3 regions of the Emergencia sp. genome follow, and region 3 is predicted to be linked to each of the others. Evidence: predicted binding sites of a transcription regulator. Region 3 holds the regulator's gene; each other region holds the start of a gene.
The links. Region 3 encodes LexA, which represses DNA repair genes until DNA is damaged. Its sites were predicted from a motif close to AGAACANNTGTTCT; they were not measured.

Region 1 (5,236 bases), on a different contig from region 3:
GCCGGTGGGTACAAAGCCGAGGGCTTCGTACATGGCGGCGCCGATTTTGTTGTCGGGATAATGCATCAGTTCGACACAGCCGATGGACGGAAATTCTGTTTTGAACAAATCCATGGCAGCTTCCAGTGTAGCGCGTCCAAAACCTTTGCCCTGATGGTCTTTGTCAATCATATATCTATGCAGAAATACGTAGTCGGGTTCGTCTTTGACAAAATAATACAGCAGGAACCCGATGGGTTCGTCATCGTTGTAGACGACCTTTGTGACAAAATCCTTTTCAACTACACATTCTGCAATAGAAAAAAGGTTGTCTTCCATAAAGCATTTTTGATTCTCATGAACCTCCAGGCTGATGGCAGCTTGAAAGTTATTTTTATCCACATTTCTAAAGGTAATCATCAATCTCATCCTTTCTGCTTTCTACACGTTAAACAGGAAGTTAAGTACGTCTCCGTCCTTTACGACATATTCTTTGCCTTCAGAGCGGAGCAGACCTTTTTCTTTGGCGGCGCTGAGACTGCCGCCGCATTCGATCAGCTTGTCATAAGCAATGGTCTCTGCTCTGATAAAACCTCTCTCAAAGTCAGTATGGATGCGGCCAGCTGCCTGCGGTGCCTTTGTTCCTCTTTTGATGGTCCAGGCGCGGCATTCGTCTTCTCCGGCTGTGAGGAAGGAAATCAAATTCAGCAGGTGGTAGGAGGCCTTGATCAACTTGTCAAGACCCGACTCGCTGATGCCCAGTTCTTCGAGAAACATCGTCTTCTCTTCATCATCCAGCTCTGAAATTTCCTGCTCAATTTCTGCACAGATGACAACCACCTCAGCATCCTCTGTAGCGGCGAATTCGCGAACAGCTTTGACATATTCGTTATCGGTGTTGTCAGCGGCATCTTCTTCAGAAACATTTGCCACATAGATGATCGGCTTGTAGGAGAGTAAATCCAGGCTCTTTACAAATTCATCTTCTTCATCGGTTAAATCCATGGCTCTGGCAGATTTGCCAGAGGCCAGGAAATCGTTGATTTTCGTCAGCAGGTCCAGTTCTTTTTGAAGAGACTTGTCCCCCTTGAGGTTCTTTGTGGTCTTGGTAATGCGGCGTTCCAAAACTTCCATATCAGAAAGAATCAATTCTGTATTGATGGTCTCAATGTCAGATAGCGGATCGATTTTGCCGTCGACGTGAACGATGTTATCGTTTTCAAAACATCTGACGACGTGGACGATGGCGGCTACCTCTCTGATGTGCCCCAGAAACTTATTGCCCAGTCCTTCGCCTTGCGAGGCACCTTTTACCAGGCCGGCGATGTCGCAAAATTCAATAGTGGTGTAGATCGTTTTCTTTGAGTTATATATTTCGTGCAGGGTTTTGATACGCTCATCGGGAACCGTGACCACTCCCACATTCGGTTCGATTGTGCAGAAGGGATAATTGGCCGCTTCTGCACCAGCCTTTGTAATTGCATTGAATAGTGTACTTTTGCCCACATTAGGAAGGCCTACGATACCTAATTTCATATTTTGTTAACTCCTCTTTCTTTTGTTTCTTAAAATGATATATAGTGCAAGGCAGAATACGAAGACGAAAAAACTCAGTATCTGCGCCTGCTTGAATGATCCGATCATCAGGCTGTCTGTGCGAAGCTGTTCTACCAGGCCTCTTTCGAGAGAATAGAGCATGCCGTAAAGACACGCAATCTGCCCGGGAAAAGCTCTGCGCTTATCCAGCCAGAGCAGGAACCAGAACAGTGCAAAGCACCAAAGTGATTCGTATAAGAAGGTAGGATGGACGTACTGCCCATCGGCCCAAACCGCCCAAGGCAGGTCTGTCGGTCCGCCGTGTGCCTCTGAATTGAAAAAATTTCCCCATCTTCCGATGGCCTGCGCCAGTGCTACTGTCGGTAATACCAGGTCTGCCATCTCTAGAAAATTGATCTTGTGATATTTGCAGACCAGCAGGCCGACGATGAGGCCGGCGATGATACCGCCGTGGATTGCCAGGCCGCCGTTTCTGATATTGAGGATTTTCCAAAAATCTCCAACATAGTTCTCCCAGCTGAAAATGACGTAATAGGCTCTCGCGCCGATGATTGACGCTGGTATTAAAAAGATGGCAAAATCGAGAATATGGTCGCTCTGTATGCCGTGTTTCGGTGCACGTTTGTAGCAAAGTATAATTGCCAGTACGAATCCTGTCCCAATCAGAATGCCGTACCACATGATATCCATCCCGAATAAAGTAAAAGCTACCGGATCTGGTGCTCTCATAAAATCTCCCCTTTACATTTGTAATTAAAATCTCTTTTATTATAGGATAAAATCTGATAAAATACAATGCATGAAATACGAAAACATATGTAAAGGCAATTTTATAGCTAGACCCAATCGTTTTATCGCAGAGGTTTTGATCGACGGGAAGAAGGAACGTGCGCACGTCAAGAATACTGGCAGATGCCGGGAACTGATGATTCCGGGCGCGGATGTTTACTTAGAAGACTTTGATGGTCGGATGGGCACGCGCAAGATGCGTTATTCCTTGATTGGGGTTAAAAAGGGAGAGGTTTTGGTCAATATGGACTCCCAGGCGCCTAATAAGGTTTGTGAAGAGGCACTTCTGCAAGGAAGGCTGCTTCTGCCGGGTATGGGGAAGCTTTCAACGGTGAAGCGGGAGAAGACCTTTGGTGATTCTCGGTTTGATTTTTATGTGGAAGATGAGAACGGCAATAAAGGCTGGCTAGAGGTAAAAGGTGTGACGTTGGAAGAAGATGGCGTGGCCAGATTTCCTGATGCGCCGACCGAGAGGGGCGTCAAACACGTCTATGAACTCTGTAAGGCAGTGAAAGAAGGATATAAAGGATTTGTGCTATTTGTCATTCAAATGACGGGAATTGAGCGATTTGAGCCCAACGACAGGACGCACAAAGCTTTTGGAGATGCATTGCGCCAGGCGGCAGAAGTGGGTGTTGTGATTCTGGCTTACGATTGTAATGTGACAGAGGAGACTCTGGAAATAAAAGATCAAATCCCTGTAGTATTGGATTAGGCAGACAAGTCTTTGCGCTTGCTGCCTTTTTTCTTTCTTACCGCTGTAAATTTTTCCAGTTGAAAAAGAGCAGTGCTGGTGCTATACTAACATCAATGAGAACATATGTTCTTGTTGACGAAGGAGAGAGGTGAGCAGTGTGACCATCATGCATGTAGATGCCAATTCGGCCTATCTCAGTTGGACAGCAGTAGATTTGTTAGAAAAAGGCTATCCCCTGGACATTAGAACGGTGCCGGCAGTCATTGCCGGCAATCCGGATGATCGGCACGGCATCATTTTAGCAAAATCCATTTCTGCCAAGAAATATGGCATCAGCACCGGGGTAAGCCTGTACGAGTCAAAGCAGAAGTGCCCGCAGCTTCTGGTATTTCCGCCGGATTACGATCTCTATCTGTCCTGTAGTGAGGCGATGTATCACATTTTGCTGGAATACTCGCCTGTGATACAGAGATACAGTGTAGACGAGTGCTTTGTGGATTTTGCCCACTGCGAAAAACGATTCGGCAGACCAGAGGCGGCAGCTTTCGAAATCAAAGAGAGAATCAAAAGGGAATTGGGATTTACGGTGAATGTCGGTGTGGGCAGCAACAAGCTTCTGGCGAAGATGGCGGGTGAACTGAAGAAACCCGATCTGGTGCATACGATTCTCAACCAAAAGGAATTGGAAGAAAAGCTGTGGCCATTGGCCGTAGGGGAGCTGTTTATGGCGGGCAGGGCCTCTGTTAAGAAACTGAGCAAAATTAACATCCATACCATCGGTGATTTGGCTCGCAGTGAACCGGTGCTGCTGCGAAGCCTGCTCAAAAGCCATGGACAGTTGATATGGGAATATGCCAATGGCATTGATCAAGATCGAGTGACGCCGGGGGATCAGGTACTGCAAAAGGGACTTAGCAACAGCATGACCATCAAATACGATGTGACCGATAAACGAGAGGCAGAAAATTATCTCTTGTCACTGACGGACAGGGTCGCAGGACGGCTCAGGCGCCATCAGTGCAAAGCTTCGCTGATTGGAATTGCCGTAAAGACTAATGGATTTGTGCGATACACCCACCAGATTCAGCTGCCGTTTTTTATAGACGATACGACCAAAATCTACAGGTACGCATGTAGCTTATTTGAGGAATGCTGGAAAGGGGAACCGGTAAGACAACTGGGGATCAGATTGTCTGAATTTGCCAGAAAGGATGAATACCAGCTGTCCCTATTTGATGTACGGCAAATGGAAGAAGATGAAGCTTTGAACAAGACGGTAGACGAAATCAGAGAGCGATTTGGGCAGACTGCTATTTACAGAGGGACTTTTGCGAATACTGATATGAAACCTCTGGAAGGCGGAATCAATGATGGAAATTATCTTATGATGGGAGGATATAAGCAGTGAAGATTGTGGCAAAATCGATAGACGTTATTGCTACATTTAGCGATAATAAAAAACCGATACCATACAAATTTAAATTTTTTCAAGATTCGGGGGATAAAATAGAGGTATATGTGGACAAAATAGTAACCGTTGAAGAAAGCAAGCTTGCAGGCATTGACACATTAATTTATACTTGTGAGTCAAAAGTACTTGACGAAAGCAGGCTTTATCAGTTAAAATATGTAATCGGGCAGTACAGATGGGAATTATATAAAATCTGACATTCTGGAAAGTAGTGATTACGCTATTATGGATGACCTGAAAATATGCTCCCCAAAAAGTTCGATAAAAAAGTTGGAAAAAAGTTGTTGACAATCGCTGGATAATTTGGTAATATATTTCTTGCAGTGATTTGAAACAAATTGCGTGGCGGTGTAGCTTAGTTGGCTAGAGCGTCCGGTTCATACCCGGAAGGTCGGTGGTTCGACTCCACTCGCCGCTACCATTTTTTTTGGGCGTTTAGCTCAGCTGGGAGAGCATCTGCCTTACAAGCAGAGGGTCATAGGTTCGAGCCCTATAACGCCCACCATTGTTTCAAATCGAAGCAAAGATGCGGCCTGGTAGTTCAGTTGGTTAGAATGCCAGCCTGTCACGCTGGAGGTCGACGGTTCGAGCCCGTTCCAGGTCGCCAATTTTTAAAAAATTTGCAAGGAATGCTTTGCATTCTGCAAAGAAGTGTGCTAAAATATTTATTGCAAATGTTGAGCACGACATGTATGTGACAATGAATTGCAAAATTTTAGCAACAAAAGCGTAGATTACGCATA
Region 2 (5,236 bases), on a different contig from region 3:
CCGCCCGAGACAGGTTCTGCTGTCTGAGGAGGAATTGGCAGAAATGAAAAGCGAAGTAAACGAGTAATACGAAGTGGAGAATGGATGAAGGTATATATAGAGACGTTAGGCTGTCCAAAGAATTTTAACGATTCTCAGGTGGCAGCGGGAATATTAGAAAAGAATAATCATATTATGGTGGAATCACCGGAAGAATCGGATGTCATTATCGTAAATACCTGTGGATTTATCAACGATGCGAAGACGGAATCTATTGACCGCATTTTTGATATGGCACAGTTCAAAGAAAATGGGCGTAAACTGATTGTCTCAGGCTGTCTTTCGCAGAGGTATGCAGATGAACTCTTTGAAGAGATGCCAGAGGTTGATGCTTTTATCGGCGTCAACGAATATGAACAACTTCCACAGCTATTGGAGAATCTTAAAGGGAGACAGATTGTCAGAAATGGCTGTAATCTCGATACTTTAGAGCGTTCCGTCAGAAAGCTGGATGAAAATCCCTATACAGCAACCATAAAAATCGCAGAGGGCTGCAACAATATCTGCGCTTACTGCATAATTCCTAAAATCAGGGGTAAATACAGAAGTAAACGTGAAGAAGATATTATCGAAGAAGCAAAAGAACTGGCAGCGGCTGGATGCAAAGAATTGATTCTCATTGCCCAAGATGTCACATACTATGGCAAAGATTTATATGGTGAGTATAGACTGGCGAAACTGCTCAGACAGCTTTGCAGGATCGAGGGCATCGTCTGGATCAGACTGATGTATTGTTATGAAGATAGAATCACCGATGAATTAATTGAGACCATAACCAGTGAAGAGAAGGTATGCAACTATCTTGATATTCCAATTCAGCACGCAAGTGACAATGTACTGAAAGCCATGAACAGGCGATCTACAGCTGCATCCATTGATCAAACTGTAAAAAAATTAAAGAGCTCTATCCCGGACATTCATATCAGGACGACATTGATTGTCGGATTTCCAGGCGAAACAGAAGCAGATTATGAAAAGCTGATTGATTTTGTAGAACGCGAGCGCTTTGCACGATTGGGTGTCTTTGCTTATTCGCAAGAGGAGAATACAATTGCGGGAGAAATGAAAAATCAGATTGACGAGGAGATTAAGGAGCAGCGCCTGGATGGAATTATGAGACGTCAATTGGATGTTTCCCTGGAGCTGAATCGAGAGAAGATTGGCAGTACGCTGGAAGTCCTTGTTGAGGAAGAAGATGAAGATGGCAGTTATATCGGCAGAAGCAGATACGACGCACCAGAAATTGATAACGCGGTTATTTTTACTTCTGATCGTGAGCACAAGCCGGGAGACATCGTAAAAGTTTTGATTGATGATGCTTTTGACTATGATCTAGTGGGACGGGAGGTTTCATAAAATGAATTTACCTAACAAATTAACAATTGCCAGAATTATATCGGTGCCGTTTTTTATTGCGGCCTATATGTTTGGCTATTATATTCTTGCTTTTGTATTATTTATCGCGGCATCTTTCACTGATATGCTGGACGGAAAAATTGCCAGAAAGTATAATCTGGTGACCAATTTTGGAAAAATCATGGATCCGCTTGCAGACAAGATTTTGGTGTATTCCGCCTTCTGTCTCATGGTGGAGGATGGAACTGTTCCAGGCTGGATGCTGATTGTCATTTTGGCGAGGGAATTTGCTATTGCAGGTATGAGAACTGTAGCAGCATCTGATGGAACTGTCATCGCTGCAGGCATGAGCGGCAAGATTAAAACTGTCTTGCAGATGATTGCAGTACCTCTCTTGCTTTTGACAGCGGCAATTGACAATCTCGATGTTTTTTATTATGTCAATTTGGCTGCGCAGATTTTCCTCTGGGCGTCGTTGATCATGACGGTGTATTCGGGTGTCGAATACATAGCAAAGAACAAAAATGTCTTTGCTCAATAAGGGGAGGTAAGGATGAAAACTGCGATTTTAAGTGTTGGAACAGAAGTTCTGTTTGGCCAGATCACAAATACAAATACTGTCTACTTATCCCAGCAACTTAATTTGCTGGGGTTTGACGTTATGTATCATTATACGGTAGGTGACAATTCCGGCAGACTGGCTGAAATGATAGAGTTGGCTTTTCGTGATTGCGATCTCATTATTACGACGGGAGGTCTCGGTCCAACGGAAGATGATTTGACCAAAGAAACAGTCTGCCAGGCGCTTCACGATCAGTTGGTCATGCATGAACCCAGTCTCAGGGCATTGCATGAAATAGCTGAAAAACGAGGCAGACCGATGACAGAAAACAACTATAAACAGGCAATGATGCCATCAAGAGCGACTGTTTTTGATAACGACGCAGGCAGTGCTCCGGGCTTTGCACTCTCTGAGGGTGGAAAGACCGTTGTCTGTATGCCGGGACCGCCGAGAGAGATGATCAGAATGTGGGAACGGAGGGTGCAGCCTTATCTTGAAAAATCACAGACTGCTGTGATTTATTATAAGACACTGAGACTCTTTGGCATTGGGGAATCCTCACTAGAAACCGAACTATTGAATTTGATTGACGCACAGACGGATCCGACGATTGCAACCTACGCAAAAGAAGGGGAGTGCAGTCTGCGAATTGCGTCAAAGAGGAACAGTTTGTCTGAAGCACAGCGCGCTGTTTCGGAAATGGCAGAACAGGTTGCAGAACGTGTCGGCCAGTATATTTACAGTTATGATGATGAAGAATTGGCTCAGGTAGTGGGGAAAAAATTGATTAAAGGAAAAATTTCTATCTCTGCCTGCGAATCCTGCACTGGCGGATTGTTTGCTGGTGCATTGACAAGCGTACCTGGTATATCGGAAGTATTTGATCGCAGTCTGGTAACTTATACCTATAATGCAAAGATGAAAGAACTGGCTGTCAAAGAAGAAACGCTCTCGAAATACACTGCAGAGAGCAGCCAAGTAGCTCTAGAGATGGTTCAAGGCCTCAAGGAGAAAACCGGAAGCAGAATCTGCATTTCAGTAACTGGTCTCACGGGTCCGGGCGGAGGAAGCCCTGAAAAACCAGTGGGGCTGATTTATATTGGCTGTATTTTTGATGACAGAACAGAAGTGAAAGAAATCAGAATGCGAAATGTGAATCGAGAGTGGAACCGGCACTATGCAGTCCTGTGCATGCTGGATATCGTCAACAAGATGCTGGAGCAAAAGGCTGTTTGACATATAATGGAAAATAAGGTATAATAAGGATATTACAGTTATCTATTATGCAGGAAATTGGGAATCTTTGATTCCGTCATTTCCACGTTCTTTACATTTAAGATAAATGACTTGACCTTTCACAGAATTTAAGGTATGATTGTTTAAGAACAAATGTTCACATTTTCGGAGGTGAAAAATGAGTACAGCAAAAGATGAAAGAGAAAAGGCCCTAGAAGCCGCAATGTCCCAAATCCAGAAACAGTTTGGCAAAGGCGCCATCATGAAACTGGGCGAAGGGGCAGCGCAGATGAATATAGAAACCGTTTCAACAGGATCTATCAGCTTGGATCTGGCCACAGGTGTAGGCGGTGTACCCAAGGGTAGAATTGTGGAAATTTATGGACCGGAGTCTTCAGGTAAGACTACGCTGACTTTGCATATTGTTGCAGAAGCACAGAAAAAAGGCGGAAAGGCAGCCTTTATCGATGCAGAGCACGCTTTGGATCCGGTTTATGCCAGAAATTTAGGTGTACAGGTTGATGATCTCTTGGTTTCTCAGCCAGATACAGGAGAACAGGCACTGGAGATTTGTGATATGCTGGCAAGGAGTGCAGCACTGGATGTCATCGTCATCGACTCTGTTGCAGCATTAGTACCTAAGGCGGAAATTCAAGGAGAGATGGGAGATTCCCACGTTGGCCTCCAAGCAAGACTGATGTCTCAGGCACTGCGAAAGATTGCTGGTACCGTAAATAAATCTAATACCTGCGTTATTTTTATCAACCAATTGCGTGAGAAAATTGGTGTCATGTTCGGCAATCCAGAGACAACGACTGGCGGACGTGCTCTCAAATTCTATTCTTCCATGCGTCTCGATGTCAGAAGAATTGAAACCATTAAAAGCGGTGATCAGATGTTGGGAAACAGAACCAGGGTCAAGGTCGTAAAGAACAAGGTCGCGCCGCCATTCAAGCAGGCTGAGTTTGACATCATGTATGGTCAGGGTATATCTAAAGCTGGGGATGTGTTGGACTGTGCTGTAGAAGAAAAAATTGTCGAAAAGGCTGGTTCCTGGTATAGCTATGCAGGCGAGAGAATTGGACAGGGTCGCGAAAACGTAAAGAAATGGCTGGAAGATAATCCGACTATATTGGATAAGATTGAAGGTCAGCTGTTGGAAACCTTGAAACCAGAAGAAGTTTCAGAAGAGCCGGCTGTTGATTTAGAAGTCGATGAAGATGGTGTAGTCATCGAATAAATACTTACAAAAATTTAGGAGAAATCAATGGAAACAATCAAATGTATTACAGACAGAAGAAGTATTAGAAAGTTTAGGAGAGAAAAGGTAGACTGCAAAGTCGTCAAGGAAATCGTAGCTGCGGCCGCCTTTGCACCATCTTGGAAAAATACACAGATTACAAGATATGTAGTAGTCGAAAACGAAGCTGTTAAAAAGAAAATTGCAGAAGAATGTGTTCTTGGGTTTACTTTTAATGCGAAAACAATTGAAGGTGCACCACAGTTGGTAGCGGTGACTTATGTTGCCGGCAGGTCAGGCTTTGAAAAAGATGGAAGTTATTCCACATCTAAAGAAGACAGATGGGAACATTTTGATGCAGGAATTGCCACACAGACCTTCTGTTTGGCAGCCTATGAAAAAGGTGTAGGGACCGTTATTCTTGGCATATTTGATGAGGAAAAGGTCGCTCATGCGATTTCACTTCCAGACGGACAAAGAGTGGCAGCACTCATTGCCATGGGTTATGCAGAAGGAGAAGTACCAGCAGCACCAAGAAGAAAAGAAGTAGAAGAACTGGTGCGCTTTGTTTAGGCTGCAACCATATCGTCTGCCAAATGCAATGTTGTAAGGCGGGGGGTTAGACAGATGTCATAGATACAGAGTATACTTTGTGTATGCTCTGTTTTTTTTCGTCTGGCAACACTTGACAATCATAATGTTATGTGATACTATTTTGATATCAAATTAATATCGAATTAGAGAAAGAAATGAGGAGGCTATCATGGAAACGAAACAGATAACACAAAAGGAAATAAGACCAA
Region 3 (5,236 bases):
ACATATTACGATCAAAACAGGGAGATTCTCCATCATTTCTCTTTATCCCCCTTTTTGATAACCACCTCTTCTTCAATACTGCCATACTTGTCTTTGACCCGCATCAGCAGTGCAAGTCCCAATCCAGTAGTGCCCAGGCTGACCACGATGGCCGTCAGCATCAATGCATGAGGCAGCGGGTTGATGTAATCGTCAGAATTTAAGAGGCCCGCTATGGTAACGGGAATCGTTCCGCCGCTCTTTTGCCCGAGGCATAAAAAGAAAAATATGACTGCGATCTGCATGATATTCATACACATCAGTTTTTTCATGTAATTCCCACAAGTCGCCATACCGAACATTCCTAGAAAGAAAAGGATGACGGTCAGCATGTATATCCCTTTTTCGGCAAGAAAATCATTTATTTCTGTCATCATATAAGCTGTTCCTTTCTAATACGGCTTCCAGGATTGTAATAATCGTCGCCATCACGCAGATGGTAACGCCTGTCTCGATAAAGATAATTCCGATGGAGTGCAGCTGCGCTGTCTCCTCTACGTAAAACGGCAATTTAGAGTATTCCAGAAATTTTCCGCCGTAGAACAGCGGTAAGAGCCCGGTCATACCATAGATCATAACACCGACACCGCCCACACAGACAGCAAAGTGCTGCGTCAGCATCACGGTATTCAGTTCCAGGTTTCCTATCAGCGTGTATAGAATAAAGGCTAAGGCAATGAGCGCGCCCGCCTGAAATCCGCCTCCCAAGCTGACTTCTCCATGGAAAAGCACGTAGGCAGCATAGAGCAGCAGAAAAAGAATGATAAAAGGCATCGTCACCTTGACGTCAATACCGCCAAAGGACTCTGTAGCGCGAAAAATATCCGCGTTCCAGTGCTTTCGCAGCCAGTTAGAAAGCACCATGGCGACAGCAAAGCCTGCCAGGTACATCACTGTCGTCTCCAAGAATGTATCGAAGCCTCGATAATCCGCCAGTACGCCAGTAACTAGATTTGCCGCGTCAGTCTGCTCCGGGCCTTCTTCGATAAAGACTTTGGAAATATGCGTATTTGGTGCTGAATGCGGATCGCCGATGGTCGGCAGAAGGTCAATCAGCCCCCAGCAGATGATGACGATAAAGACCAGCATCATCATGCCTGCAACTTTTTTCTTGTTGCCCTTCATCATTTACACCACCTGTCCGTCGTCCGAATTGCTATCACAAAATAAATTGTCGAAATGACGCCGATGACAGCTTCCGTAAAGGCTACGTCCGGTGCTCCCATCATGATGTAAAGGAGCATGGTGCAAAAGCTGAACACGCAGTAAATGATGACAGACGCCAGTAGGTCTTTGTTCAAAATGATGACGATGGTAATCGCAATCAGAAATAACAGCAGAATTGCTTCAATCAGAAATGCTTGCATCTTTGTGTTCCTCCTCCCAAGGTTTGTATCCCGACTCCATGGCGGCTTTTCCGATCAGATGGGTCCCCACCGGATTTACCAGGAAAATGGATACCATAATCAGCAGAATCTTCGCCGACAATATATTGAATCCCTCATAAATAATCAAGCCCAGGCCGATCAGTACGATGCCCAAGGTTTCTCCAATTCCAGAAGAGTGGAGTCTCGTATAGAAATCGGGCAGGCGCATGACGCCAAGAGCAGAAAAGACTAAAAAAATAAAACCGAGAATCAGCAGAATGGCCGTAATAACTTCTCTAATCATCATGACTCCCCTTCCCCCCTATGAACTTGGCCACAATAACGGATGTGATGAATCCCAATACTCCATAGGAGATTGCGATATCGATATACATGTCCTGCCGGCCATCTGTATAGCCGACCAAAAGAAGGACTACGATGACATCTAAACCGATGACAAACATACCGTTGAGTCGGTCAAATACTGACGGTCCGCGAAACACGCGAAAAAGCATGACTCCGATGATAAAAATAGTACCGTACATCAAGATTTTAAAAACTAGATTCATAAAATTCACTCCATATCTACTTATGAGTTAAACTCGTCGAATACCTTTGCAATCCGCCGCTGCATCTCTCCTCCGAGAAGGTCTTCCGCAGCTTCCACCGTAAGTGCATGGACTGTAAATACGTTATTAGGATCTACATTGACTGTGACAGTGCTAGGCGTCAGTATGATAGAATTGACAAAAAGGGTCGTTGCAATGGGGTTCTTGAAATGACATTGAAATTGAATGACTTGCGGATCGATTTCGATTTTTTTCTTGATAATCAGTCGGCAGACAGAGAGGCTGGATTTTACGATTTCGCCCAGAAGCCAAATCCAATAACCGATAAACTTGATATAATGCAAATCCAAAATAAAATGTTTTCGGTTCTCAAGTCTGTTCTCGATGTACAGCATAGGCTGGCACAACGAAGCGATGACCATTGAAGAAATCAATCCTAACATGAGGAATTTTGATTCTGTCCGCCCAGATAAAATGAACCACAGCACATATAGTAAAATTGTCGTCTTCAGCCAATTTTTGAACATATTCGAAAACTCCCCCAATTATAATTTCTATCTATAATTATACATTATCAAGGAAAGCTCTGTCAATTTTTTATCAACCAATTATGTCAATTTTTAGAATTCAAAGGGAGGGCATGTATATTTCGTGAACAAACGTTTACTTTTTGTTCGCCTTATGATATACTACGAACAGAGACCGATTACAATATTGAGGTAAATTAGGAGGAGCGACAGGATATGGCTAACTTAAAAGAACGCGAACAGAAAATATTGACATTTATGAAGAACGAGATCAAAACCAAGGGTTATCCTCCAACCGTCAGAGAGATCTGCACAGCAATCGGCATCAAATCCACATCCACCGCGCACAAGGACATCGAGAGTTTGGTCAAACAGGGTTATCTCAAGAAGGACCCATCCAAACCGAGAGCATTGATGGTGGTGGATATGGAGGAAGAGTCCATACCCGCAGAGACAGCTTCTGCAGATGCAGCAGAGAGAGAAGACATTATCGACATCCCTATCGTCGGCCGTGTCGCTGCCGGAACGCCGATCCTAGCGGAGCAGAACGTAGAAGATACGTTCCCGGTGCCGGCCCGTTATGCCGCCGGAAACAACTTTATGCTGCGCGTTCGCGGAGAGAGTATGATCAATGTCGGCATTATGGACGGCGACCTCATTCTGGTGGAACAACAGAACACAGCCCGCAATGGAGAAATTGTCGTAGCCATGATCGACGGCTTTGAGAGCGAAGCCACAGTCAAGACCTTTTACAACGAAGGCGGTCACATCAGACTGCAGCCGGAGAACGATACCATGAGTCCGATCATTGTCAAGGACGTCAAAGTCCTGGGCAAGGTCAAAGGTGTGTTCCGCTATTTCAGCTAAATGTACAGTAAATAACAGCTGCCCAGCTGCGGATTTTTCCGTCAGCGAAGCAGCTGTTTCAGTTTGTTCTTATCGTACCAAAAGCTTCTGAATTCCTTTGTCCAAACCGTCTAAGGTCAGCTCGAACATCGGAAAGATCTCTCTGATCATATTGATGGTTCGACTGCCGTAGGTCCAGTCCCAGCGCCCTTCTTTGATCGGGTTGAGCCAGATGCATTTCTTATATCTCTGTCTAAATTTGTGAAGCCAGGCTGCGCCTGGTTCTTCGTTATAAGCATACCAGTCCTGATTGCCGCCGACAGCTAACAACTCATAGGGCGACATGGCTCCATCCCCCACGAAGATCACCCTGTATTCGCTGTCCAGATTGCCAAAGATCCAATCGGTCGGGGTCCAGTCCCCTCTTCTGCACGCAGGTCCTGTGAACAGATAATCATAGATGCAGTTGTGGAAGTAATAAGTCTTCAGATCCTTCAAATGAGTGGACTGATGCACTGCCTGGAAAAGCTGGTTGCAGAGGCTGCTGTAAGGTGCCATTGATCCGTCAGAGTCGATTAGCAAAAGCAGCTTCACAGTATTCTTGCGGGGCTTCTCATAGACCAGCTTCAGCATGCCGGCATTGTTGCAGGTGGCATCGATGGTTCCCTCGATATCCAGCTCCGTCTTCTCAGTCTCTACCCGTGTCGAAAACTGCCGCAGCTTGCGGAATGCCATCTGAAACTGGCGGGTATCCAGGGCCGTATCCTGGCGAAAATCCTTAAAGTTTCGCTCGCCAGCCACCTTGATTGCTGACTGGTGCCGTCCATTACCGCCCACTCTGATGCCGGCCGGATTGTATCCGCCGTGACCCATGGCAGACGTTCCGCCCGTACCGATCCAATAATTTCCGCCATCGTGCTTCTCCGTCTGCTCTGCCAAACGTTCCCTGAACATCTGCATCAGTTCCGCCAAGTCGTACTCCTTGGCCCAGGCCGGCCTGTCGTCAATATCCCGTTCCAGCTCATCGGCATTGAGCCAGTTCCAAAGCTCTTCGGGTATGTCATCTGCAGACTGGATTCCCTGGAAGTATTCAGCAAAGGCCATGTCAAACTTGTCGTAATCACTTTCCGTCTTGACCAGGACATTTCTGCAGAGGTAATAAAATTCCATCAGAGAATTCATGGCCAGGCCCTTGTCCAGTGCCTCTATCAGGCAGAGCCATTCATCCAATGAAATAGAAAGGCCTTTGCCCCTCAGCAGGTAAAAGAAATCAATAAACATATTACATTCCTCGACGATATTCTCTGACTGTATCGATGTCCTGGTTTTTCTTGAGCAGAACACCGATATAGGGAATCTGTTCCTCAATCTTCTTCACATCCACACCGCTGATACGCAGCGCCTGAATCCAGTCGAGAAGTTCTGACGTGCTAGGTTTTTTTTGAATCTGGCGCATCCCTCTGATCGCATAAAAAGCGTTCATGGCAGCAGCTGCCAATTTTTTCTCAATCTCTCCGTAGTGGACTTTGATGATGTCTTCCATCTTCTCCCGGTCAGGGAACTCGATATAATGGAAGATACAGCGGCGCAAAAATGCATCTGGCAGTTCCTTTTCCGCATTGGAGGTGATGATGACAATCGGACGATGTTTCGTTTTGACGGTTTCCTTCGTTTCATTGATATAGAATTCCATTTTGTCCAATTCCCAGAGCAAATCGTTGGGAAACTCCAAATCCGCCTTATCGATCTCGTCGATGAGCAGGACCACCTGTTCCTGCGAGGTAAAAGCTTCGCCTAGCTTGCCCAATTTGATATATCGTTTAATATCAGAAACGTCACCCTCTGCGAACTGGCTGTCGTAAAGTCTCTGCACTGTATCATAAACGTA

Region 1: the regulator LexA is predicted to act here: its motif matches at 3,139-3,152, upstream of ACMQ5W_RS06025 (DNA polymerase Y family protein).
Region 2: the regulator LexA is predicted to act here: its motif matches at 3,340-3,353, upstream of recA (recombinase RecA).

What each region holds. Positions count from the first base shown of each region.
Region 1 is NZ_DBFWLQ010000007.1:233,620-238,855, forward strand. Features, by position in the region: gene ACMQ5W_RS06005 (GNAT family N-acetyltransferase) at 1-399, opposite strand, end outside; gene ychF (redox-regulated ATPase YchF) at 421-1,515, opposite strand; gene lgt (prolipoprotein diacylglyceryl transferase) at 1,522-2,265, opposite strand; gene sfsA (DNA/RNA nuclease SfsA) at 2,336-3,040, shown strand; gene ACMQ5W_RS06025 (DNA polymerase Y family protein) at 3,189-4,430, shown strand; gene ACMQ5W_RS06030 (hypothetical protein) at 4,427-4,690, shown strand; tRNA gene ACMQ5W_RS06035 (tRNA-Met) at 4,838-4,914, shown strand; tRNA gene ACMQ5W_RS06040 (tRNA-Val) at 4,923-4,998, shown strand; tRNA gene ACMQ5W_RS06045 (tRNA-Asp) at 5,024-5,100, shown strand.
Region 2 is NZ_DBFWLQ010000024.1:414,778-420,013, reverse strand. Features, by position in the region: gene ACMQ5W_RS17180 (DNA translocase FtsK 4TM domain-containing protein) at 1-67, shown strand, start outside; gene rimO (30S ribosomal protein S12 methylthiotransferase RimO) at 85-1,395, shown strand; gene pgsA (CDP-diacylglycerol--glycerol-3-phosphate 3-phosphatidyltransferase) at 1,397-1,936, shown strand; gene ACMQ5W_RS17165 (competence/damage-inducible protein A) at 1,949-3,193, shown strand; gene recA (recombinase RecA) at 3,372-4,433, shown strand; gene ACMQ5W_RS17155 (nitroreductase family protein) at 4,461-5,006, shown strand; gene ACMQ5W_RS17150 (SPFH domain-containing protein) at 5,197-5,236, shown strand, end outside.
Region 3 is NZ_DBFWLQ010000002.1:497,397-502,632, reverse strand. Features, by position in the region: gene ACMQ5W_RS02820 (complex I subunit 5 family protein) at 1-36, opposite strand, end outside; gene ACMQ5W_RS02815 (cation:proton antiporter subunit C) at 33-416, opposite strand; gene mbhE (hydrogen gas-evolving membrane-bound hydrogenase subunit E) at 397-1,167, opposite strand; gene ACMQ5W_RS02805 (hydrogenase subunit MbhD domain-containing protein) at 1,164-1,406, opposite strand; gene mnhG (monovalent cation/H(+) antiporter subunit G) at 1,387-1,713, opposite strand; gene ACMQ5W_RS02795 (monovalent cation/H+ antiporter complex subunit F) at 1,703-1,975, opposite strand; gene ACMQ5W_RS02790 (Na+/H+ antiporter subunit E) at 1,996-2,502, opposite strand; gene lexA (transcriptional repressor LexA) at 2,719-3,369, shown strand; gene ACMQ5W_RS02780 (vWA domain-containing protein) at 3,439-4,629, opposite strand; gene ACMQ5W_RS02775 (AAA family ATPase) at 4,631-5,236, opposite strand, start outside.